Regions from separate parts of the Acetomicrobium mobile genome, predicted to be linked through region 2. Evidence: riboswitches for the same ligand, from Rfam matches in the RefSeq annotation. Region 2 holds a riboswitch; the other holds the start of a gene.
The links. A riboswitch is a leader RNA that binds a small molecule or an ion and turns the genes downstream of it on or off. The one in region 2 is predicted to bind thiamine pyrophosphate.
Positions count from the first base shown of each region.

Region 1: linked by a shared signal. The riboswitch ahead of Q7P41_RS04265 (sulfide-dependent adenosine diphosphate thiazole synthase) and the one ahead of Q7P41_RS02085 (ABC transporter ATP-binding protein) in region 2 are both predicted to bind thiamine pyrophosphate.

Region 1 covers NZ_CALETC010000097.1:6,670-21,437, reverse strand. The annotation lists gene Q7P41_RS04325 (O-acetylhomoserine aminocarboxypropyltransferase/cysteine synthase family protein) at 1-1,001, shown strand, start outside; gene Q7P41_RS04320 (homoserine O-acetyltransferase) at 1,026-2,117, shown strand; tRNA gene Q7P41_RS04315 (tRNA-Val) at 2,254-2,328, shown strand; tRNA gene Q7P41_RS04310 (tRNA-Asp) at 2,345-2,421, shown strand; tRNA gene Q7P41_RS04305 (tRNA-Phe) at 2,440-2,515, shown strand; tRNA gene Q7P41_RS04300 (tRNA-Gly) at 2,533-2,607, shown strand; tRNA gene Q7P41_RS04295 (tRNA-Cys) at 2,616-2,690, shown strand; tRNA gene Q7P41_RS04290 (tRNA-Asn) at 2,705-2,780, shown strand; gene dctP (TRAP transporter substrate-binding protein DctP) at 3,007-4,041, shown strand; gene Q7P41_RS04280 (TRAP transporter small permease) at 4,044-4,523, shown strand; gene Q7P41_RS04275 (TRAP transporter large permease) at 4,520-5,809, shown strand; gene rnhA (ribonuclease HI) at 5,946-6,428, shown strand; TPP riboswitch at 6,629-6,729, shown strand; gene Q7P41_RS04265 (sulfide-dependent adenosine diphosphate thiazole synthase) at 6,855-7,634, shown strand; gene Q7P41_RS04260 (thioesterase family protein) at 7,792-8,199, shown strand; gene Q7P41_RS04255 (ferredoxin family protein) at 8,278-8,517, shown strand; gene Q7P41_RS04250 (2-oxoacid:acceptor oxidoreductase subunit alpha) at 8,514-9,659, shown strand; gene Q7P41_RS04245 (thiamine pyrophosphate-dependent enzyme) at 9,656-10,498, shown strand; gene Q7P41_RS04240 (2-oxoacid:acceptor oxidoreductase family protein) at 10,505-11,050, shown strand; gene Q7P41_RS04235 (type 1 glutamine amidotransferase domain-containing protein) at 11,184-11,723, opposite strand; gene Q7P41_RS04230 (ferritin family protein) at 11,804-12,280, opposite strand; gene Q7P41_RS04225 (MATE family efflux transporter) at 12,464-13,867, shown strand; gene Q7P41_RS04220 (ROK family protein) at 13,864-14,748, opposite strand.
Region 2 covers NZ_CALETC010000059.1:319-9,628, reverse strand. The annotation lists gene Q7P41_RS02110 (ABC transporter substrate-binding protein) at 1-257, opposite strand, end outside; gene Q7P41_RS02105 (MotA/TolQ/ExbB proton channel family protein) at 250-870, opposite strand; gene thiW (energy coupling factor transporter S component ThiW) at 922-1,431, opposite strand; gene Q7P41_RS02095 (ABC transporter substrate-binding protein) at 1,470-2,396, opposite strand; gene Q7P41_RS02090 (ABC transporter permease) at 2,460-3,206, opposite strand; gene Q7P41_RS02085 (ABC transporter ATP-binding protein) at 3,199-3,942, opposite strand; TPP riboswitch at 4,008-4,116, opposite strand; gene Q7P41_RS02080 (ABC transporter ATP-binding protein) at 4,184-5,275, opposite strand; gene Q7P41_RS02075 (molybdenum ABC transporter permease) at 5,259-5,900, opposite strand; gene modA (molybdate ABC transporter substrate-binding protein) at 5,903-6,652, opposite strand; gene Q7P41_RS02065 (coenzyme F420-0:L-glutamate ligase) at 6,810-8,000, opposite strand; gene Q7P41_RS02060 (lysophospholipid acyltransferase family protein) at 8,282-9,160, shown strand; partial or broken gene Q7P41_RS02055 (endonuclease) at 9,160-9,310, shown strand, end outside.

The DNA.
Region 1 (14,768 bases), on a different contig from region 2:
TGGCATTGATATGCAAAAGCGGGGATCACGTCATAGTAGGACGTAAAGTTTACGGAGGCACACTTACGCTGCTTTTAAACTGCATGACCAGATTCAATGTGGAAGTAAGCGTTATAGATACTGACGACCCGGGGGAAGTTGAAAATGCCATCAGACCTATGACACGTTGTATTATTACCGAAAGCGTGGGCAATCCTGGTTTAAATGTGGCACCCTTTGAGGAGATTGCGGCCATTGCTAAAGATAGGGAAGTCTTGTTTGTTGTGGATAACACCTTTTTATCGCCGGTTTTGTGTCAGCCCCTTAAGTGGGGCGCAAACGTGGTCGTTCATTCGGCCACCAAATATTTAAGTGGCTTTGGCAATATCATTGGTGGAGTCGTAGTTGACGGAGGCAACATGGATTGGTTTGCCTCTGGGAAGTGGACCGAGTTTACGAAACCTGATGCGGCTTATCATGGTGTGGTTTTTGCGGAGCGATTTGCCAACCAGGCCCTGGCTGCCAAGATGCGTGCCTGCAGCCTCAGGGACTTGGGAGGCTGTATGTCGCCTTTTGAAGCCTACCTTTTGTGGATGGGCATGGGAACTTTGTCTTTGAGAATGAAAAGACATAGCGAAAACGCGCTTGCAGTGGCACAATTTCTTGAAGAACATAGGGAGGTAGCCTGGGTTTCGTATCCAGGGCTGAAAAGCCATCCTCATCACGAAAGGGCAAAAAAATACTTTCAGGGTGGTTTTGGGGGAATGGTGGCTTTCTGCTTGAAAGGAGGTCTTGAGGCAGGGAAGAAATTTTTGAATAACTTGGATCTTTTTTCAATAGTTGCTAACCTGGGGGATGCCAGGAGCATGGCCATACACCCAGCCTCAACCACTCACAGCCAACTGACCAAAGAGGAACTAAAGGAAGCTGGCATAGAAGAGGGATTGGTGCGATTGAGCATCGGTCTTGAAGACATAGAAGACATTATAGAGGATTTGACTCATGCTTTAAATTCAATTTAAAAAAGAAAGCGGGTAAGGTTATCAGTGTTAAGCGGGGTTCTTAAAGAAACTATAGGAGCTATAGAAATTCCCGAATTGCGCTTAGAGTCGGGCAAGGTTTTAAAAAAGGTGAAACAGGTTTATGCCATGTACGGCTCCTTAGATGCAGGCGGGATTGTATTGGTGTGCCATGCCCTCACTGGGAGCCATCATGCGGCTGGTCCGAATATTCCGGGGTTGCCTGAAGCCTGGTGGGATCCTCTTATAGGACCTGGAAAGGCCATCGATACCAATAAATTTTGCGTTATTTGTTTTAATATGCTGGGTAGCCCCTATGGCAGCACTTCCCCGACTACTCTTTGCGAAGACGGACGACCTTATGGCATGCGTTTTCCACTCATATCGGTGAGAGATATGGTAAGAGCGCAATACGAAGCGCTTAAACTCATGGAGATAAAGGAGCTTGAGTGCGTCGTTGGCGGATCTTTAGGTGGAATGCAGGCCTTGGAATGGGCTGTAAGTTTTCCAGAAATGGTGAGAAGGGCCATAGTCATTGCTGCTCCAGCCTTTACTTACCCGCAGGCAATAGCGCTCAATGAAGTACAGCGTCAGGCCATTATGGCCGATCCTCAATGGAAAGGCGGAGATTACTACGGATCAACGCCTCCCGAAAGAGGGCTTGCCATAGCTAGGATGCTTGCCATGATCACTTACAGGAGCGAAGAGAGCTTTGCAAAAAGATACATGAGAGAACTTGCCTTCGGCGCTCCATGGGATTGGAACGGCAAGTTTAAGATTGAGACCTACATACATCATCATGGCGAAAAACTGGTACAGAGGTTTGATGCTAATTGTTATTTATACTTGACCAGGGCTATGGATTTGCACGATATTGGAGAAGGAAGGGGAGGCGTGAGGGACGCGCTTTCCAGGTTCAAGGGTCATCTTTTGGCCGTAGGCATATCAAGTGACTTGCTCTTTCCAAACTGGCAAGTCGAAAAAATAGCACTTGAGGCAAGAGAAGCAGGTGTGTCAGCTTGCTACGATGAAATCGAAAGCGATAACGGCCATGATGCCTTTTTAATAGACATTGATCAGCTTGACGAGATGATTCGAGGTTTTTGGAGAAAAAACTGAGTCCTAGTTAGCGTTAAATTGGTTCTAGAAGGCTTTATTTCAAATAATGCGGAAAATTTCTAGGGGTAAGAGCTCAAGCATAATCTTTCTGATATTGACAGAATTGATTGGTCGTGGTTATACTAATACGAGCCAAGGGCGGATAGCTCAGCGGAAGAGCACCTGCCTTACACGCAGGGGGTCATAGGTTCGAACCCTATTCCGCCCACCATGAAGTAGTTTCAAGCGGGGCTGTAGCTCAGCCGGTTAGAGCGCTGGCCTGTCACGTCAGAGGCCGCGGGTTCGAGTCCCGTCAGCCCCGCCAGTTAATGAGGTGGCGAGAGGCGAGATAGCTCAGTAGGTAGAGCAGCGGACTGAAAATCCGCGTGTCCCCAGTTCGATTCTGGGTCTCGCCACCATTAAAGAGTTAGAAATTGCGGAAGTAGCTCAGCGGTAGAGCATCACCTTGCCAAGGTGGGGGTCGCGGGTTCAAATCCCGTCTTCCGCTCCAGAGATTTCGGCGGCATAGCCAAGTGGTAAGGCAGGGGACTGCAAATCCCTTATTCCCCGGTTCGAATCCGGGTGCCGCCTCCAGATATAAACCTTACTCCGGCGTAGCTCAACCGGCAGAGCGGGTGGCTGTTAACCACTAGGTTGCAGGTTCGAGTCCTGCCGCCGGAGCCATTTTTTATCTCAAATAAAGTGTCTGCCATAAAGAAGCGGTCATGTCAGGTGGCTTGCGTATTCCAAAATAAAAATTAAAACCTCGTGAAACAAAAACACGAGGTTTTAATTTTTTACGACCCTTAAAAGCATCGGAAACGCCGGTTATATAAAAGCCTATGACATGGACGTTGCTTCAAAGATTTTGTTACAATGAGTTGTAAGTCCAAGATGAGGAGGTGGGGTAATGAAAAAAGGATTAGTGGGCCTTACTTTAATACTGGTGCTTTTATGTGTTTTGGGCGCTACCTCCGCTGATGCCACGACGGTCAAAATGTCTTATAACGGGCCAGCCGATGAAGTGAACAACGCAGTACATTATTATGCGGTGAACTTCAAAAAAATGGTGGAAGAAGGCACTAAGGGAAAAATTCACATCCAGCTCTATCCTGATAGTCAGCTTGGCAACGAAGAGGAACGCATGGAACTTTTAATGAAAAGCGGACTCAACCAGCCGATCATCAACGTCGCTTCCTATGCTGGAATGGCTCCTGTTCTCCCCGAACTTTACGCCGCATCGATACCTTTTATGTTCGATAGTTACGAGGCAGCGCACATATTTTTCGATACCGGAAGTTACTGGGCCAAACTTAAAGATGAATTCAAGAAACGAACTGGAGCAGTCTTACTTGAAGCGGTTGAGGAGGGAGGATTCCTTGCCTTTACAAATTCTAAACGTGAAATAAGGCATCCAAAGGATTTTAAAGGTCTGAAATTTAGGGCCATGGATGAAGGGCAAGTAACACTCTACAAAGCCTTTGGGGCCAGCGGCATTCCTATTCCATGGACGGAGCTTTACATGGCACTTAAGACAGGTGTGGTGGACGGACAGATGAACCCTGCTACCTATATCATCATCGGAAGTCTTTATGAAGTTCAAAAATATATGACGTTAGCTAATATCCAATATTCCGATCAATTTTTGGTGATAAATGGCGATTTATTTGACGAATTCCCTGAGGAAGACAGAGAAGTTATCGTTAAAGCGGCTTATCAGGCAAATGTCGCCACTCGCCAAATGGTCGAAGCTCAAGATGCAGAGCAGATCAAGTTTTTGGAGGGCAAGGGCATGCAGGCTTATACGCCTAATGCCCAGGAGATGAACGCCTTCAGGGAAATTGGACAGTCAGCTTACGTTGAGTGGCTAAAATCAAAAGTGGGAAAAGATTGGCTCGACATGGCATTGAATGATGCCAAAATTGCTAATGAAAAGGCCAAGTAACGATGCCAAAAGGTTTTTGCGATAAGGTGGTATATGAGATAGAGCGAGGATGTGCCCTTATATCGTGCTCGTTCTTATCTTTGAACATATGCGACATATTGATTGGCGTTTTTTCGAGGTACTTTTTTCACACTTCATTTATATGGACAGAGGAATTGGCCCGTTATTCTTTGATATGGATGGTAATGGTGGGGGCTAGCTGCGCCCACGTCAGGGGCGACATGATGGCCATTGATTTCGTAATGCCAAAGTTCCCCCCTTTTTTGCAGCGATTGTGCAGTATGTTGAGAGCTATCATAGGCATCGTGGTTTTAGGACTAATGATTTACCTGGGAACGGTAAATGCTTTGGGGAATTGGAAAGTGCGGACTATGGGCATGGGAATTCCCAAGACGATTCCGCTTCTTTCGCTTCCCGTGGGATTAGGCGTTTTGTTCATTGAATTTGTTCTTTATCGAGATAAGAGGGGAATTGAACAATGAGCCTTTTGATGCTGTTGCTCTTGTTTTTTGGGTTGATGATCATAGGGCTTCCCCTCTATCTTGCGCTTCTTTCCGTTGCCTTTCTGGGCGTTATGGTGCTGGGCGACATTTCCCTTCTTAGAGCAGTAAGTCAGCAGTTTTTTGGTGGCATGGATTCTTTTACTTTAATGGCCATCCCATTTTTTGTATTGACTGGGTCGTTAATGAACATGTCCGGATTAACCGACAGGCTTATTATTTTTTCCAAGCTTTTAGTAGGTTCAATACGTGGAGGATTGGGATATGTCAACATCGTTGGGGGTATAATATTAGCCGGGGTTAACGGTTCAGCTGCGGCCGATGCTTCGGCCCTTTCGTCGATTCTTATCCCGGCGATGAAAAAGGAAGGATACAACCCAGGATATGCAGCGGGCTTAACGGCCGCGAGTTCCTTGATAGGCCCCATAATACCTCCTTCAATATTTATGATCATCTATGCTTCCATGACCAACACCTCGATCGGAGGATTATTCGCGGCGGGAATAATACCTGGACTAGTTCTTGGTTTAGCCTATGCAGTGATGAATTATTTCTATGCCGCGATATATAGGGCTCCTGTTTCTAGCAGCGAGGAAAGGTTAAAAATAAAGGAGACGTTGATATATTCAATACCGGCCTTGATAGCGCCTATGATCATAATCGGGGGAATTGTAACTGGCGTGGTGACTCCCACCGAGTCAGGGGCTTTGGCTGTTGCCTATTGCCTGTTGATTGGGTTATTTTATACAAAAAAGCTTGACAAAAGGGGAATTTTCGCTGCCTTGTACGAGACTGTCCGTACAACCAGTTCAATTTTTCTCATCATGGGTGCTGCTCAGGCGGTTGGGTGGCTGTTAAAATGGGAGAGGATACCACAACGTTTCGCCGAATTGTTGGCAGGAGCGGGCCTTGTGTCCAGTCCTGTTTTGCTCATGTTGACCTTTACCGGGATAATATTTATCGTTGGATGCTTCATGGAAGAAGTGGCGACTTTGACGTTGCTCACCCCCATTTTTTATCCGCTGGCAGTGCAGGCTGGCATTGATCCGCTTCATTTTGGAATTGTTATGACGTTGAACGTAACCATTGCTTTGGTTACACCCCCAATGGGTGCGTGTAATTACATAGTATCAGCGGTCGGTAAAGTGCCCTTAGGGGAAGTTTTAAAGTTCGTATGGCCTTTCATAGCGGTGTCCCTCGTGGTAGTTGTAATAATAATTTTATGTCCCTTCGTGGTAACTTTTGTGCCTCGCGTTTTGGGGTTGTGAAGAAAGGTTCTGCTGGCAGAGGCATATTTTCGGTTAACTGAAAAAATTGCGTCTCTTCCTTCGTTGTGTCTGTTATGATGATAAAAACAGGTTCGTATTTATGTCTCAGATCGGAGTTGAATGGACTATCAAGAAAATGAAAAAGGTGACAATTTACACTGATGGAGCATGTTTGGGCAATCCCGGTCCGGGAGGATATGGCGTCGTGTTGCTTTACAACGGCCACAGAAAGGAGATATCGGGTGGCTTTAGGCTCACGACCAACAACAGGATGGAGATATACGCGGCTATAGCGGGATTAAGCGCGCTGAATTGCAGTTGCGAAGTGATTCTTTATACGGATTCAAGGTACCTTGCCGATGCCATGAACAAAGGGTGGGTAAAGCGATGGAAGGCAAAAGGTTGGATGCGTAATAAAAAGGAAAAGGCATTGAACGTGGATTTGTGGGAAAAATTGCTGGAGTTGTGCGATAGGCACGTAGTTAAGTTTGTATGGATTCGGGGTCACGATGGCAATCCGGAAAACGAACGTTGTGATGAACTTTCGACGTTAGCGGCAAGACAAAAAGATTTGCCCATAGATGAAGGCTATGAAAGAACATTGAATTTTCATGAATAAACTTATTTACTTATAAAGCAGCAAAGTGCGGGTATGAGATTTTGCGCTGATAACAGGCTCGAATTGCTTTTATTTCCAGTTTCATTGAAACTTAGGCAAGTTGTACATCGCTTGATGTGGTATTATGTGTTGCCTTTCAAGCAAGTTTGTTTGCTTGACTATGGGGCTAAGAGTAGTAAGATATTTTATAGAAAATTAAATATATCGCCAGGGGGTGCTCCGATAAGAATCGGGGCTGAGAAAATACTCCTAGAACTTGATCCAGGTAATGCTGGCGGAGGAATTGGCGAGCCAAAGAAGTTTAAATAGAAATTAAAGTTGCTGGTTGAAACTTTGATGCCGCCAAAAGGGCGGTTTTTTTATTGCCTCGACTCTCGCTGTTTCCCCGCCGAAATTTCACAAAATTCTTAAGGGGGTTGCGCGGTAATGAAGTTGGACGAATTAATAATAACCAAAGCTATAGTTGATAGGTATTTCAGAAAGCTGACGGAACATCTTGATCTAGATGTGGCCGTCGTAGGCGGAGGGCCATCGGGTTTGGTTGCTGCTTATAAATTGGCCAAAGCCGGCAAAAAGGTAGTCATTTACGAGCGCAGACTCAGCGTAGGAGGTGGTATGTGGGGAGGCGGAATGCTTTTTAACGAAATAGTTATACAAGAAGAGGCAAAACAAATTTTGGACGAGCTCGAGGTGAGGGCTTTTCCCTATGAAGTGGAGGGTTATTACACCGCTGATTCCGTAGAAGCGGTGAGCACTATCACCAGTAAAACCGTCAAAGCAGGAGCGGTGATATTTAACGGGATTAGCGTGGAGGACGTTGTAGTCCACGACGAAGGTCGCATACAAGGGCTTGTAGTAAATTGGACGGCCATTGAAATGTCAGGGCTCCACGTCGACCCTTTATCGGTTCGTTGTAAGTATGTTATAGACGCTACCGGGCATGATACGGAGGTTGTTAAAGTTGTGGCTCGCAAAATGCCCGGAAAATTGCTGACTGCCACCGGTAATGTGGAGGGAGAAAAATTTATGTCAGCGGACAAGGCCGAAAAATTGACCATAGAAAACACTCGCGAAGTTTTCCCCGGACTTTATGTAGCTGGGATGGCGGCTAACGCTACATTTGGGGGCCCGAGGATGGGGCCAATCTTCGGGGGGATGCTTCTTTCAGGTGTGAAAGTAGCAAGAGATATTGTGGAAAGGCTGTGAGTCGAAAAAATACTAACCGCTAAATTTGGGGCAAGTCCAAGGTGCATTTGGAGCTTGCCCTTGAATTTTTTTGCTATTAGCATGATCAACCAATTGGCAGAATTGTCATGTTGTGGTAAATTTAAATTAATAAAAGATTGCATTGGAGGTGTCAAAGATGTTGGATATCGACCAATTGCTTTCGGTGGGAACGGAAAGGGTTGTTAAAAAGACCGTAACCGTAGAGGATACCGTGGGGAACTCTTCGCTTTACCTCGAACAATTTTTATCGACTTCGGCTTGTATAAATATGATTGTGCGAATGGCTACGGAGATGGTAGATGGGGCTCTGCCTCAAGGTTTTATCTCGGTTGGTTATCACACCGAGATAACCCATGAAGAGCCCACGATGATGGGGGCAGAGGTTTCATACAAAGTTACTTTAAAAGAAATAAACGGCAATAGGTTAATCTTCGATTTTGAGATAAGTGATAAAAACGGAATCGTGTGTTACGGTAAACATGTTAGGGCCATCGTCAACTATCCGAAATTGCTTGAAAAGGCGAAAGAAAGAACGGGCGTGTAAGTTCTAAAGTCCTCCTGCGTTATTTGCGACAAATCACTTATTAGAACGAGTCAAGAGAGGTGTAAGGGGGAATTGGATTTGGCGATACCTGAGGGCGAAATCATGGTCGTTGAAGGAAAAAAATTTCGAATTGAGATGAGAAGGGACAGGTGTAAGGGGTGTGAAATATGCGTTGAATTTTGTCCCAAAAAGGTGTTTGAAGCTGATGAACTTGGCCGCCCTGTTCCTGTAAGGGTTGATGATTGCATCGGATGTGGCGCATGCGAATTGCGATGCCCTGATTTTGCCATTGAAGTTAAGTCAAAAGGAGTATCGTGACGTTGACTGGTAAAATTGGATTCATACTTGGAAACGAAGCCATCGTCGAGGGAGCGTTGGTATCGGGTGCAACGTTTTTTGCGGGTTATCCCATTACACCCTCGTCCGAGATAGCAGAAAGGGCTTCCAGGAGGCTGCCGCAAGTTGGCGGTTACTATCTTCAAATGGAAGATGAGATCGCGAGCATTGCTGCCATTATAGGTGCCTCCATAGGCGGCGCTAAGGCCTTCACGGCAACCTCCGGCCCTGGTTTCTCCTTGATGCAGGAAAATATTGGGCTAGCCGTCATGGCTGAGGTCCCTTGCGTGATAATAAATGTTCAAAGGTCGGGCCCGAGCACCGGCTTGGCCACTAAACCAGCTCAGGCAGATATCATGCAAGCTCGGTGGGGACGACATGGTGATCATTCTATAATCGCTATATCACCCTCAACGGTACAGGAATGTTTCGATCTGATAATTTTTGCATTTAATGTTGCCGAGACTTACAGATGTCCTGTGCTTTTCATGGCTGACGCAACGGTAGGGCATTTGCGTGAGGGGTGTGTTCTGCGATCCAAAGATGAAGTCGAGATCATAAACAGAAAACGTCCACCTGAAGGGTTGGATGAGTATTATCCCTACAAGGCTGACGAGGATTTAGTGCCTCCTATGGCTACTCTGGGTGGACATTATTTGGCTCGATTTCATTCTTCATCGCATAACGAAAAAGGTTTGCCCACCAGTTCTCCGGAGGAGGCTAAAGATTTAATCAAAAGGCTGTACGATAAGATAGAAAAGAATAAAGATAAAATCGTAAAATATAAGACCTTCGACGTTGATGGAAGCGACTATTTGTTAATCGCCTTTGGTGGAGCGGTTAGAGCGGCAAGACAGGCTGCTTTGGATGCCAAAAAGAGAGGACTTAAAGTGGGCGTCTTGCAACTTCAGACTGTTTGGCCCTTTCCGGCGGAATATGTCTGCGAATTAGCAAAGGATAAAAAGGGAGTTGTCGTGCCCGAGATGAACATGGGACAAATAATTGGAGAAGTCAGAAAAGCAGTTCCTGACGCAATTCCAGTAGTTGGGGCGAACCGTTATGATGGCGAACCTCTCGCTCCTTATGAAATAATGAAAGCTCTGGACGAGGTGCTATCTCTATGAGCAGGAGATCAAAAGAAGTCAGTTGGAAGGCCTTCTTGAGAGAAGAAAGCCTTCCCCATCAGTGGTGTGCCGGTTGTGGATACGGAGTTATTTTGAAGAGTATGCTTTATGCCTTCGAAAAAAGCGGCCTCGCTCCCAAAGACGTCGTGGTGGTAACTGGCATTGGTTGCTGGGGCAAAGCGGATGATTATTTGTATACTAATACAGTCCATGTAACTCATGGTAGGGCTTTACCTATAGCCACAGGCATAAAGGTGGCAAATCCATCCTTAAAGGTTTTAGCCTTGATGGGCGATGGCGATAGCGCTACGATTGGCGGGAATCATTTAATTCATTCTTCGCGCAGAAATATAGACGTGACCGCCATAATAGCAAATAATTTAAATTACGGCATGACAGGAGGCCAGTATTCCTGCACTACTCCTTTAGATTCTAGAACATCTACTTCTTGGTATGGAGATCCGGAGCCGGCACTCGACATTTGTCGTCTCACCGAAACAGCCGGAGCAAGTTTTGTTGCTAGGACTACTGTCTATCATGTGGGCACGATAGAAAGATACATTTTGATGGCGCTTTCTCATGAGGGATTCTCTTTAGTTGAGGTTATTTCCCCCTGCCCTACTTATTTTGGCAGGTATAACAAGATGCCCAAGGCACCAATCATGCTCAATTGGTTGAAGGATAAAGCGATATCAATCGAGCGCGCAAAGAACTTATCTGAGGAAGAACTCAGTGGAGCCATTGTAACTGGAGTGTTTGCGGATAAAAAAGGACATTCTTTCCTGTCTCGCTACAATGAAATTCAAGCCAGAGCAAAAAAAGACCTTGAAGGTGAGTGAATAACGATGAAGTACGAAATCATCTTTTCCGGAATTGGTGGTCAGGGCGTTATTTTAGCTGGGTCTTTGCTCGGAGAGGCTGCCGTCAGTTGCGGATTGCGAGCTGCTCAAACCCAAGCCTACGGGGTATCCGCAAGGGGGGGTTTTACCAAGACAGATGTTATCATTTCCGATGATGAAATCTTGTATCCCTATGCTTTAACCCCCGACCTCATAATCGTTTTGGCTGAGCCTGCACTTCTTCACTACCTGAATGTTTCAAATGATAATTGTAAGGTGATTTATGATTCGAGCATTATCGATGCTTCCAAATATGATCTCGATAAAAGGTATTTTGGATTGCCTATAGTTGAAATTGCAAAAGAACTGGGGTCTGCAAGAAGTGCTAATATTCTTTCTTTGGGCATAGCTGCCAGCTTCATTGTAGATATTTCCCTAGAACAACTAGATAATGTTTTAGAGAAGAGGTTCCGCGGAAAAATTTTGGAAAAAAATATTGAAATCTTACGCAAGGGAATCGAGCTGGGCAAGAGCGTAGCATTAACTCGTTAAACTGATCTTTTACGTGTCTTAGGGTCTTTAAAATGGACTACCGCTTCGACCATTGTTCCGGCGTGAGCAGTACAGTTAAAAATAGAGGGGGCTAATTAGCCCCCTCTTCGACTGGTCTCAGTCTGCGATGGTATTAGCAACAAGAACAGCCCGAAGAAGCTTTTTCTATAATGGCCTTGCAGAACTCAGGTAGGTCGTTGGGGGTTCTGCTGCTTATGAGGTTCCCGTCGACTACTACCGTCTCATCCACCCAATTAACGCCAGCGTTGACCATGTCATCTTTAATGGCTCCGACAGAAGTAGCCTTTCTTCCCTTTAGAATTCTTGCCGAAATAGGTACCCATCCTGCATGGCAAATAAAAGCGACAATTTTATTGGCATCGTTTAGCTTTTTGACTATCTCAAGTGCCTTTGGGTATCTTCTAATCTTATCGGGAGCATATCCTCCGGGTATCACGATGCCGTCGTAATCATCGGGGTTCACTTCATCGAAGGAAATCTCGCTTTTGCACGGATAGCCGTGTTTGCCTCGATATAATTTGCCCTTCTCAGGACTTGCCACTACGGTCTCTGCTCCTTCCTCGATCAATCTTATCTTTGGGTACCATAGCTCAAGGTCTTCGTAATCCTCTTCTACGAAGAAGATAAAGCGTTTCCCACTAAGTTTAGACATGCATTTCACCTCCCGGGGAAAGTTTGACAGCGTTTATTCTAGAGGGTTTGCTAGGACTTGCAAGTCCTAGCAATGTTATGTTAAAGCATTAGCCTTCCTTCCAACTCACCTCTAAGTTCATCGTATCGTTTTCTGACGAATTCCATATGGCCTCTTTCCATATTTGCGAGATCCTTAAACATGAGTTTAGTTTCTTCTGGTTCTACCTTATCGGCCAATTTTTCGTAAAATTCCGCAGCCCTGAGTTCGGAAAGATAAGCGGTAGATATTAATCTGAGGAGGGAATAATAATCCTTAAATTCGTCGGCCTGAACGCAAAGCGCTGGATCCACGACCACATTTGGATCAGGCGTGAAGGGTTCGCCAAAAAGCTCTTCGTAATATTTAGATAAAGTGTCTTTGTGCGTTTCTTCCCAGTCTGCCAATTCTGAGATTTCCTTTTTTAGAGCCGGCGTTCTGGCGTTTTGTGCCCAGGTTTTGTAAAATTCGTGCGCCTGAATCTCAGCGTGTATAGCATAAGCAAGTGCACTTTTCATATCGAATCCACATTCTGCCATTTCATGCTCGCCTCCTTGTAAATGATTAAACATTATTGAAACGTTTTTATAATAGCATATCACGCCAAATCAGATCAATGATAATTTAGAACACTTTGGCCATGGACGAGCCTATGATATAATGGAACCACAGTAGACGGGCGATCATTGTATGCATCTTAGCATGAAGGGAGGATTTCGATCATGAACATCGACATGAAAACAGAGCGCCTGGGCACAGAACCCGTAAGCAAGCTGCTTTTATACTTTTCGCTGCCAGCTATAGCTGGATTGTTTGCAAACGCTCTCTATAACATTGTTGATAGGATATTTGTCGGACAAAACGTTGGACAAGCAGGACTTGCTGCTGTTACGGTTGCTTTTCCACTTTTTGAGATAGGTATTGCGCTGTGTGTTTTAGTGGGTGTTGGTGCCGCATCCATTGCCTCCAGAAGCCTTGGAGCGGGTAAGAAAAAGAGGGCCGAACTTGTCCTGGGTAATGCCTTAACTCTATCTATTATCTTTGCATTACTTGTTTGCATTGTCATGTTGTTTTCTCTTGATTCTGCATTGAAGTTTTTTGGAGCAAGCGAAGCGATACTTAAACCTGCACGCGACTATATGATTATAGCGTTGATCGGTATGCCCTTTTTTATGATCTCCTTTGTGCTTAATTCTTTGATCAGGGTAGAAGGATCACCCAAATGGGCCATGGGCACTCTTGTCATTGGGACGGGAGCCAATATTTTCTTGGACTGGCTCTTCATTTGCGTGTTTGATTGGGGTGTAAAGGGGGCTGCTTGGGGAACGACCCTTTCTGAACTCTTATCGTGCCTTTGGGTTGCATTGTATTATTTAAAACATAGTGTGCTGAGATTCAGATACGGAAACTTGAAGCCAAGAAAGCTCCTTATAGTTAATATGCTAGCTATAGGAGTAACTCCCTGCATAACTTCTCTATCCTTTGCCGTGCTATTAGTTCTTTTAAATCAAGGGGCTTTAAAATTAGGCGGTGATATGGCCGTTTCTTCGGTAGGAATATTTCTTGCTTTGGACAGTTTGTTCTTTCTGCCGGCACTGGGAATTAGCGAAGCAGCACAACCAATTATTGGGTACAATTATGGGGCAGGCCTTTACCATCGCGTCAGAAAGACCATAATATTGGCCCTTTTTGCATGTTTGCTCGTGTTTTCTTTTTCCTGGGTTTCAACTCAACTTTTCGCGCGGCGGATCGTCCAAATTTTCTGTGATGATCACCAGGCTTTGATCGAGATGACAACGCGTGCCTTGAAAATTGGATATGCTTTACTGCCAGCAGCTTCCATATTTGTGGTGACTTCCTATACGTTGCAAACCTTAGGCAGAGCAAGAGAAGCATTATTTATTCAACTAGTACGCCAACTTGGCGTCTGCTATCCGGCAATTTTGTTGATGCCTCGTATATTTGGTTTGGACGGAATATGGATGGCTTTTCCAGCCACAGACTTGGGAGGTTCGGTTTTGGCTTTCTTTGCACTTCAGCGCGAACTAAAAAAACTTAAGAAAAATGAAGGAATGGCAAATCCACTGCTAAAGGTTGCCTCAAATAGATCAAGCAGTTGTCGTTAGTTCAACTCATCTGCAAGTGAAGCTGCTCCAAGCATGGCAGCATCGTTGCCCAGAAGGCTAATTTTTAGGTTAAAGATATCCCTGAAGTGAGGAACTAAATATTTGAGCGCCATGGGTTCTAGGATTGAAAGCAGCCCCTCGGCCCTGCTAAATCCGCCACCTAATATGATCATCTCGGGATCAAAAAGATGCGTTATGGAAGCGATCGCCTTGGCCATCGTTTGAAGTGAAGGCATTATTATCTCTGCGATGGCAGGTTCGTCTTTACGCGCCCATAGAATCTTCATGTCCTCAGGCAAGCCAATTTGCCCCGCTTTTCTTTCCATTGCGTCGGTCCCACTTATAGCTTCAAGGTGACCGTAGCATCCGCATCCGCAGAGTTCGGTTTCGCCTAGGGCCATATGGCCCGGTTCTCCTGCGAATCCATGAGCGCCTTTAAACAATCTTCCGTCTACAACGATGCCGCCACCTATTCCTGTTCCGAGAGTTAAGACGACGAAATCCTTAAGACCCTTGGCCAGTCCAGCTAATTGTTCGCCTAGGGCATAACAGTTCGCATCGTTTTCGATCATTACCTTTCTTTTTAGTCTATCCTCGAGCAAGGTTTTGAGGGGGAGACCCTTCCAGTCCGGAAAGTTGGGCGAAAGTACGAGATGCTCTCTTTGCAAATCTAGAAATCCCGGCATTCCGATTCCGACGGATAAGGTGTAACCTGGTGGCTCAAGCTCTCCTGCGATTCTTTTAAGTTGCTCAGTCACACCCTCGATAGTCCTTCCCTCAGAGGTCGGTTCTTCCCATCTTCGCAGAAATTTATACTCTTCTATGAGAGCTGCTTTAATATAATGTCCTCCTATGTCTATTCCTATCGAGAGCTTGCTCATATTATCTCCTTTTATTGTTA
Region 2 (9,310 bases):
AGTATTTTTTCGAGCGAAGGGTTTATGTTGCCGCCGACACTTTGTATTTTTGATACTTCAGGAGGAAAGGTATCATAATCCGTTACTCCCACTACGAAATCAATGGAATCCAAAAAATATAATGACTCAGTGATGCTTGGTGCTAGCGAAACAATTCTTTCGTACTTTTGGTCTGCCGTTGCTGAAGGTATAAAAACCCAGCTTAAGATCGCCCACAAAAGATAGGCCAAACACACCTGTTTCTTAAAATTACTCATGCTCCATTTTTCCTCGTAATAACTTTTCCCTCAAGATAAAATCGGTTCCTCTCCAAAGGGATTCCTCCGCAGCGTCGATTTTCGATGAAAACCATGAATAACATAATACAGCAGGTATTGCGACGGACAATCCGGCGACGGTGGTTAGCAAAGCCTCCCAAATGCCCGAGGCAAGCAGGGCCATATTAGCAGCTCCTTCGGACTCAGCAACAGCTCGAAAGACATTGACAATCCCCAAAACGGTGCCCAGAAGTCCCAGTAAAGGTTCAACACGGGCAATCGTGGAAAGAAGGGTTAGTCCCTTTTCCCACCTGTAAATTTCGTGTCGGACCTCTTGTTCCAATAACATTTTTAGCGCTTCGGATGGCGCCTGCCAATGGTCTACTGCTGCACGAAACAGGCGATGTAGTGAAGTTTCTTTTTCGCGAACTAAGGAAGACGCTCCTTCAGCATCTCCTTTGTATAGCAATTCACCCAATTTGTGCTCCAGTGGTTCCGGGTTTGTCCACGACTTCGTGTAAAACCAAAAGCGTTCAATGACAACTGCCAGTCCGATTATGGAAACCAACAATATTGCATACATACACGGACCGCCCATTTCCATCAAGCGCATGAAACTCAAAGATTATCACCCCTGCGTTTTATATCATAGAAAAGAATAGCATTATATGTTCGATCTGCCAATGTTTTTCTGAAACCAGCCAGCCTTGCTAAAAGCGAGGAGGAGTGCAAACCCGAGGAAAGAGCCAGGAACGCTACTTAAAAGAAAGGCAGACATTATTAACCACAGAGCTGTCTCCTTGCCGATTGTCGGCGCCAAGATATAAACGCTTATAATAGCTCCTATTATTCCCGTGCCCAGAGGTTCCGTTAAGGCGGCATAATATCTCTTGTTTTTAAGGAGTCTAGCTGTGATGCCCACAACTAAAGCTCCTGGTATGCTACCTGGAAAGGCAAATAATGTTCCGGTACCTAAAGCATTTCTAATTATACTCGCAGTTAAAGCTGCACCTGCTGCCCACCACGGTCCAAGCAATACCCCTGATATTGCATTAATCGCATGTTGAAAGGGAAAGCAGCGAGTCGGACCCACGGGAATGCTGAATCCCGATAGAAGGACTGCCATTGCAGCAAAAAGAGCCGCTAAGATAAGGTTTTTCAACGTGGCCTTCATAACTTTTATGTGCCTCCTTTGTCTTAACTTTTGGGTTTTTAGTCCTTCCATAAAAGCTGTTTTGCGTCAACCTGATGCTCTATCAGCCCCACTTGAAGCGCAAAGTCTGCGAAGGCTTGCCATCGTTCAGCCTCGAGGTTTTGGTTTTCGGCGTAAAAAGGCAAAGTCTTTTCGAAAGCGCGTTTTTCAAGTTTTTTGTCCGATTCGGGTACGGCCTTGAAGTAATGGTCGAGAGCTTCTTCGGGAGTATCCTTACTTATTTCTATGGCCTTAGACAAAGCTCTTCTGAAGGAGGAGATTGTCTTCTTGTTTTCTTTGGCAAATTTTGGATTAGCAATTACTACAAGTTCATCGTAATCGGGAAATCCATATTCTTCCAGTGCAAAGTAACCAGGCGCATATCCTTCAAGCTCTAGTTCCACTACTTCATAATTTCTAAAACCACCCATTACGGAATCGACCCTTTTCGATACCAAAGAGGGTATGATCGCAAATTCTATATGTATTAGTGTGTAATCTTTAATTTCGTTTAGTTCACAAAAAGCCCTGGCCAGCACGTCTTCCATCCCAGCGACGGTATAGCCCATTAACTTTCCATTCAGGTCCTGGGGTTTTTCTATACCACGATCTTTGATGTACAAAACAGTGGATAGAGGATGGCCTATAAGCCTGCCTATGACTAATACTGGAACACCCTCCGATGCTGCAACTAAAGCTTGTGGCTCGTAACTGATTCCTAATTCCGCTCTGCCCGCTGCAACCAGTTTCAGCGCATCAGCGCTTTCTGAGGGTGACGTTATGTTTATCTTTAGACCTTCCTCTGCGAAAAACCCCTTTTCTTGTGCTACATAAAGCGGCAAGTGGTCAACGTTTGGAAACCAATCCAATACTAACGTCAAATTCTCTCCTCTTGCCGGAACCGTAAAAAGAAGAAAAATCAACACTGCCAAACCTATGCGTTTCACTCTAAAATCGCCTCCTGTTTAAATATCGTTTAATTAGCTAACCTAACATTTAATAACGATAAATTAATTCTTTGTATCGTTCAGCCAAAATAAAAAATGTTTTTCCAGTTTGCCTACTAGCAACCACATCCCCATACCCATAGCGCTTAGCCAGACCAGGGCTGCAAAGAGCATGTCAGTTCTCAATCTGGCGTTCATTTGAATCATCAAGTATCCTAAGCCCTTTTGAGCACCCACCCACTCCCCAAGTACGGCTCCAATGGTAGCGACAGCGACGGCCATCTTAAGCCCGGCAAAAAATGAGGGCAGGGCGGCTGGCCAATAAAGAAAGCGCATCTTTTTCCAAAAAGATGCATCGAGGAGGTCAAAAAGCACCTCATAATCCGGATCAACTTGTTTAAAACCAGAGTGCAGCGAAACGGTCAAAGGGAAAAATATTACTATAGTTGCCATGATGATCTTGCTCAAAAGTCCATACCCGAACCACACGACAAGCAAGGGGGCTAAAGCGAAGATTGGTATGGCCTGCGATATGACGAGAAAAGGTGTTATTGCGGCATCAACGCTTGGAAAGCTGAACATGACTATTGCAAGAGGTATAGATATGGCAAGGCTGATCATTAAACCGAGTAAAATCTCGACTGCAGTAACCAGCGTGTTTTCTAAAAGCAGAGGTGCTTGAGAAAAACACGTATATATAATAAGACTTGGAGCAGGAAGTATGAATTTAGGAATGTGTAAAAGGTTTACCAAAATTTCCCATATCAAGAGGATAAAAATTAATACCGAAAAGGATGTTCGACTATGCATTGATGAGCTCTCCTTTTAGCGTAAAAAATATGTTTTCTGCCATCTCCGCTAGCTCGAAGTCCAAATGATACCTGGGCTTTGGTAAATTGCTCAAGTCAATCTCCTTTATTATGCGCATAGGCAGGTGTGAAAGTAAAAATATCTTATCCGCGAGCATTAAAGCTTCCATGATGTCATGGGTGATCATCAATACGGTTTTATCGAATTCCAATTGGATGCGCAAAATTTCCTTTTGAAGCGATTGACGCGTGAGTGCGTCAAGAGCTGAAAGAGGTTCGTCTAGCAAGAATATTTCTCTGTCAAAAAGCAATGTGCGGACCAAAGCGGCTCTTTGGCGCATGCCTCCAGATATTTGATAGGGTAAGTAATGCTCAAATCCTGATAAGCCAAATCGGGATAAAAGACGTTTTGCCTCAGATTCTCCGGTTTTTGTATCTCTCTTTAAAGTTTTTATCGGGATTAAAACGTTGTCTAAAATGTCGAACCATGGAAGCAGCAAATCCTTTTGGAGCATCATTGCGGTATTTTCTTTCAAGTTTAGTAGCTTTAGGCCCTCCCACTCTATGTGACCGCTGTCAGAGGACTCTATCCCGGCAATGACGCGAAATAAAGTGCTTTTACCGCATCCAGAAGGTCCTAAGAAGGCGGCAAAACTTCCCTTTTCTACCATGAAGCTTATATTTGTAAATACAGCGAGATCTGAGTAAATTTTACTGATGTCGCAAACCCTTAACAAATTAAAGCCGACCTCCTTGTTTAAGGATCAGTCGGCATATTGGGGAAGGAATTATTTTTTGAAGGCCTGAAAACCTACACCTTCCCTACGCCGGCATGACCCGGATCAGGTTCTAAGGGTCGAAGCTTTTTTAGCTTCCTCTCAGTCGGTAAACCGACTCCCCCAGGACACATATACAATTTTAACACAAAATTTCATCGCTTGCTATGTAAACTTCTTTATGTTTATGCTTTAAGCTAGCTCATCTCGGTGGATCACATTCTTGAGTGAGTACGTATATCATTGACGGCTTTATGCTAAATGAAACATTTTGCCCTTCATGCAGGTTTAAAGTGGAATAAGAATCTTTGGGATGTTCTGTGTGCCATTCTATTCCGGCACTATGAATGTAAAGTCGTACTAAGTGGTTCATCTCGATCCTTTCTATTATCTTTCCCTCCATGACGTTGGGCCTTAATTCCGGGTCAACGGGAAGGTCTGGGTAAAGCAATTTGACGTGATCGGGAGGTATAAAGACGGTGACCTTTCCTTTTGCCGGGCCTGTGGGTTGTAATAGTTTTAGTTTTCCCCCAGGCCAACTGAGCCAATGGTTTCCTTCCTCCGTTATGATTTCGCCCTGTACCAGAGTTCCCCAACCCAAGGAATGCCAAACATTTTCCTGGCTTTGGGGGTCCCAAAGTTTGTTTGCATCAATAGCGGCAGTTATAGATCCGTCGCGAATTAAAAAAACCTTGGTTGCCAGCGAGCACACGTCTTCTACGTCATGAGTAACATACAAAATCGGGATCCTTATTTCAAGAAATAAGTTTTTTAACTCCCTCCTTAATGCCCGACGCATTGGTCCCTCCAGTGCGCTAAAAGGCTCATCAAGTAGCAAAAGATCGGGCTTGGGTGCAAGCGCTCGAGCTAGAGCAACGCGTTGCTTTTGACCACCTGACAGCTGATGAGGCATTCTCTCGTAAAGTCCTTCCAGCCTCATCTTGTCAAGCCACTTCTGGGCAAGCCGCCACTTATTTGGTCCCTTTAATCCGTATGCAACATTCTCTATCGCAGACAAGTGAGGAAATAGGGCCAATTCCTGAAAGACTAACCCAATCTTCCTTGCAGCCGGCTTTAGAAATGTAGAAGAAGCGGAGTCGTACAAGATACGCCCTCTAAGGTTGATTTTACCTCGGTCAGGCTTGACGAGGCCAGCTAAAACATTCAAGGTTTGACTTTTCCCTGCGCCGCTGGGGCCAAAAAGCACACCTATTTCCTCTCCCAGATGGAGCGAAACATCTAAATGAAAGTTTCCAAGCATTTTAGAGAAATTTGCCTCAAGACAATCCTGCATGCTTTCCCTCCAGCTTTTTAACGATTGATAGACTGGCTATTCCAAGAATAGTCAATAAAAGGGCCGCTAAGTTCGCCTCAAAAAACTTCATGGACTCAACTCTGCTGTAAATATAAAGCGGCAACGTCTGAGTTCTTTCGGGTATGTTTCCCGCTATCATAAGCGTAACACCGAAATCTCCAAGGGCCCTCATGGAAGCCAGGGCAAGGCCGGCCATCAAGGATGACCTTGCCAAAGGAAAGGTGACCCTACAAAACACTCTAAGTTCATTGTCTCCTAAGGTGCGGGCGGCCTGTTCGAGCTTCTCATCTACAGAGCAAAAGCCCGACTTTGCAGCTTGTATCATTATTGGCAAAGAGGGAAAAAGAGGCGCTAAAGCGGCTGCCGGAAAAGAAAAAAGGATCCTGGATTCCCTTATAAAAGGAATATGAGACAATGTCATAAGGAGGTACAATCCTAAAACGGAAGGCGGAAGGACGATTGGCAACACTACTAGAGTATCGACCAATGTCCTGCCTTTGAATTGCTTTTTAGCCAATGTCCAACCTATTAAAGTACCCATGAAAAAAAGTATAGGAACATCTATGATCAGCACCTTTAGGCTTACAATAAAAGATGGCGTCATCTTTATCGCACCGGCTCAAAACCCCATTTAATCCAAATGTCATAACTAGCTTCGGACCTGATGTAATGCCAGAAGGCCTCGATATTTTTGGTAGCCTTGCCCTTTACAAGTCCGCCACTATTTTCTAGTGGATCCACCGGTAAGATAACGTAACTTCCTTCATTTAGTTTTTTTGCCACAGATAGCGAAAACATCCCGATATCGGCCCCACCTGTTTTAGCTGCCAATGCGGCTTGTTCTACATTGCCCATTATCACTAACCGGTTTTCTTTTAAAAGCTCGTCGTAAATTCCCATTGTTTTTAAATATTCCGCAGCGGCTTTGCCAAAGGGAGCTGCTTCCGGATCTGCAATGGCTATGCGAACGTCCTTTCTTTCTATCGTTTCCAAAGTGATGGTTTCTTCTTTTAGCCACCATGCCACGACTGGGGACGTTGCCATTGGGGACACCTCATAAAGCAATTCCTCACTTTCAAGTTTTTTGGTCCATTCGGGACTTGCCGATAAAAATAACCCAAAAGGTGCTCCAGCTATTATCTGGGATGCTAGTTTGCCCGATGCTCCGGAAACGATTTTGGGTGGGGTTCCTAGACCATGGTTTTCAAATTGGGTAGCCAATTCGTTTATGCATTCGTGCATGCTCGCAGCAACAGCTACCACATCATCCGTTGGGGCGGCGAGGACAAAAGAGGGAGACAAAAATGATACTATCACGACCATAACCGCTAAACCCTTACTTAACCGGGATAACATAAAAATGACGCCTCCTTTAATTTATTTAGATGCTTTAAGTGATGCAATTTCGTGGGTCTTGATGTCGGCATCTAAAATTAAATATAAGCTACAGAAAGAGGAAATGCAACTATGTTGCAAATAATTAATTTCGTCCCGGTCATCCTTGCCAAATTGATTACCATTCTGATGTGTAATCGTCAAAGTAGCCCTGCACATGCACAATGGGAGTGCCTTTGTCTCCGCTTCCGCTTACAAGGTCGCATAAACTTCCTATAAGGTTGGTGTACATGCGTGGGGTGGTACCTAATGTTTCAGTGGCATCCAAATTTGAAGCTTTTTTCTTTAGGATGCGGTCCTTGATCACCTCATCGATACTACCTTCTTGCGCCTCAAGTTCTTTGTCGACGACGTATTTTAATTTGATCTCGCGGGGTGTCCCGATCAAGCCTTTGGTAAAACCGGGTGAGACCACTGGATCTGCAAATTCCCAAATTCCAGTCTTTGGATCTTTGAAGGCGCCGTCCCCGTACACCATGACTTCCACCTCAACTTGACAGGTATCTTTGATTAGGGACTGTATTTTCTCGCATATTTCTTGGCTGTTGCGGGGAAAAAGTTTCAACCTGTCTTCCGATGCCGTATTGGATCCCAGCAAGCCGTATTCGGAGTTATAACCACTGCCATTCACAGGTTCGGTGAGCAGGTCGTCCAAGCCGAGCACCACGGAAGCCCCAGCCTGTTTTGCGATCTTTTTTGTCCAATCCCTTTCATGAATGTTGGCTACCAGAATTTCCTTTGCGTATTTTAAGGCGATTTTCGGATCGTTTGAAAAATATATGTGCATTTTACCCTCAGGCGCAACGCTTTTATATAGATCGACGTAATCAACGTTTGTGAATGGATGTCTTAGCGAAAGTCCTTTTATGGACCTATAATCTTTTTCTTCGAGCGTGTCAACGTAAGGGTTTATGCCCTTTTCGTACATTACCTCTCTGTTCATTAGTGGGTTGCCAACCTCGTCGTTAGGATAGTTTAGAAAAAGATGAACGGTTTTGCCTGTCGCAATGATGCCTTTAAGGATTAAAAAAAACCTATTTCGGCTTAAGATCGGAAAAAGGACCGCGATTTCATCTGCCTTCATTTTTCGGGATAAATCATTAGCTACGTCGTGTATTGTTGCATAGTTGCCCTGAGCTCTGGCGACAAGCGATTCAGTGATCCCTATTACGTCTTTGTATCGCAAAGAAAAACCTTCTTCTTTGCATGCTCTTTTGATGGAGTCTACGACCACCGAAACTATGTCATCGCCTGTCTTTATCAAAGGTGCCCTGATGCCTCGCGCTACTGTGCCGACCCTTCGCGCCATGGCAATCACTTCCTTTCGATTCGATCGATGTCTGAACCCTTCATGACCGATGGATAATATAGCATAATTCGTTGTTTTTTATTTAATTAAGCCCAATATTTCTGAAGTTGCTACGAAAGCCCAGATATCTCCTGAGAGGAAGAATGTAAAAAATACTGATATGATATGTCAAGTCCTTTATGATAATTTATATTAGCGTTGTTGCTATTCATGATTTGTTAAAAAATTTTTATAATGTTCTTTCGAGCTTAAAGGGTATCTAAGGCGGTGATTTATGGTTCATGACTAAAGATCTGATATGGTTTGGCATACAATATCTTAGCGTTCAATCGCGCATGTTGCCTCATTCTGCTGCTTTGTCCCTGGGTGGAACTTTAGGGCGTATCGTGTGTGCGTTAAGTAAAAAGAGGGTCTCAAAAGCTGTCCGCAGATGTTCAAAGATCTTGGGTTGCAATTTAGCGGTAGCAAGAGATATTGTCACTAAATCTTACATCAATTTGGGTCGCAGTGTCGTGGAATTTCTCAGCCTGCCTAAATTAAGTAGCAGAATTGACGAAATAGTTACTGCACATGGCATAGAAAATCTCAATGATGCCCTTGCATGCGGCAGAGGGGTGATATTGCTTACAGCTCACCTCGGTAATTGGGAGCTGGCGGCGGCCTACTTGGGTATTAAAAGATATCCTATAAAGGCGATAGGCGCGGAACAAAGGGATCCCCGCATTACTGACTTAATTTCTGATCTTAGAGCTTCATGCGGTGTCGAAACCATTGGGAAGGGCTTTGATTTAAGGAGTGCCATTCGTTGTCTTCAGGAGGGAAATATCTTGGGGGTGTTGCTAGACCAAGACGCGCGTGACAAAGGAATAATCGCTCCTTTCTTGGGGCATCCGGCGAGTACGCCCTACGGGCCTATAAAGATGGTACAAAAGAGGCGGTCCCCCATCGTCCCACTGTTCATAATTCGCAGAAAGGATGGCGTCCGGCATGATTTATACTTTTTGCCTACTTTGGAAGAAACCGTCGAGGATTTTTACGATAAGCCTATTGAAGAAAACGTGCGCATATGCAATGATATCTTGTCTGACTGGATTTTGCGACATCCTGAACAGTGGCTGTGGCTATATCCCAGATGGGCATCTACGTTAGGTGATAGGTAATGTATCTAGGTTTGGACCCTGGCAGAGATAAGGTTGGTTTTGCCTTCGTAAATGAAGAGGGCGTACTCCTTTGTTCTGGCATATTTCAGGCGGAATCTTTTGAAGCATTCTTATCGGCTTTGATAGGGGAAAATTGGGATTACATAGGAT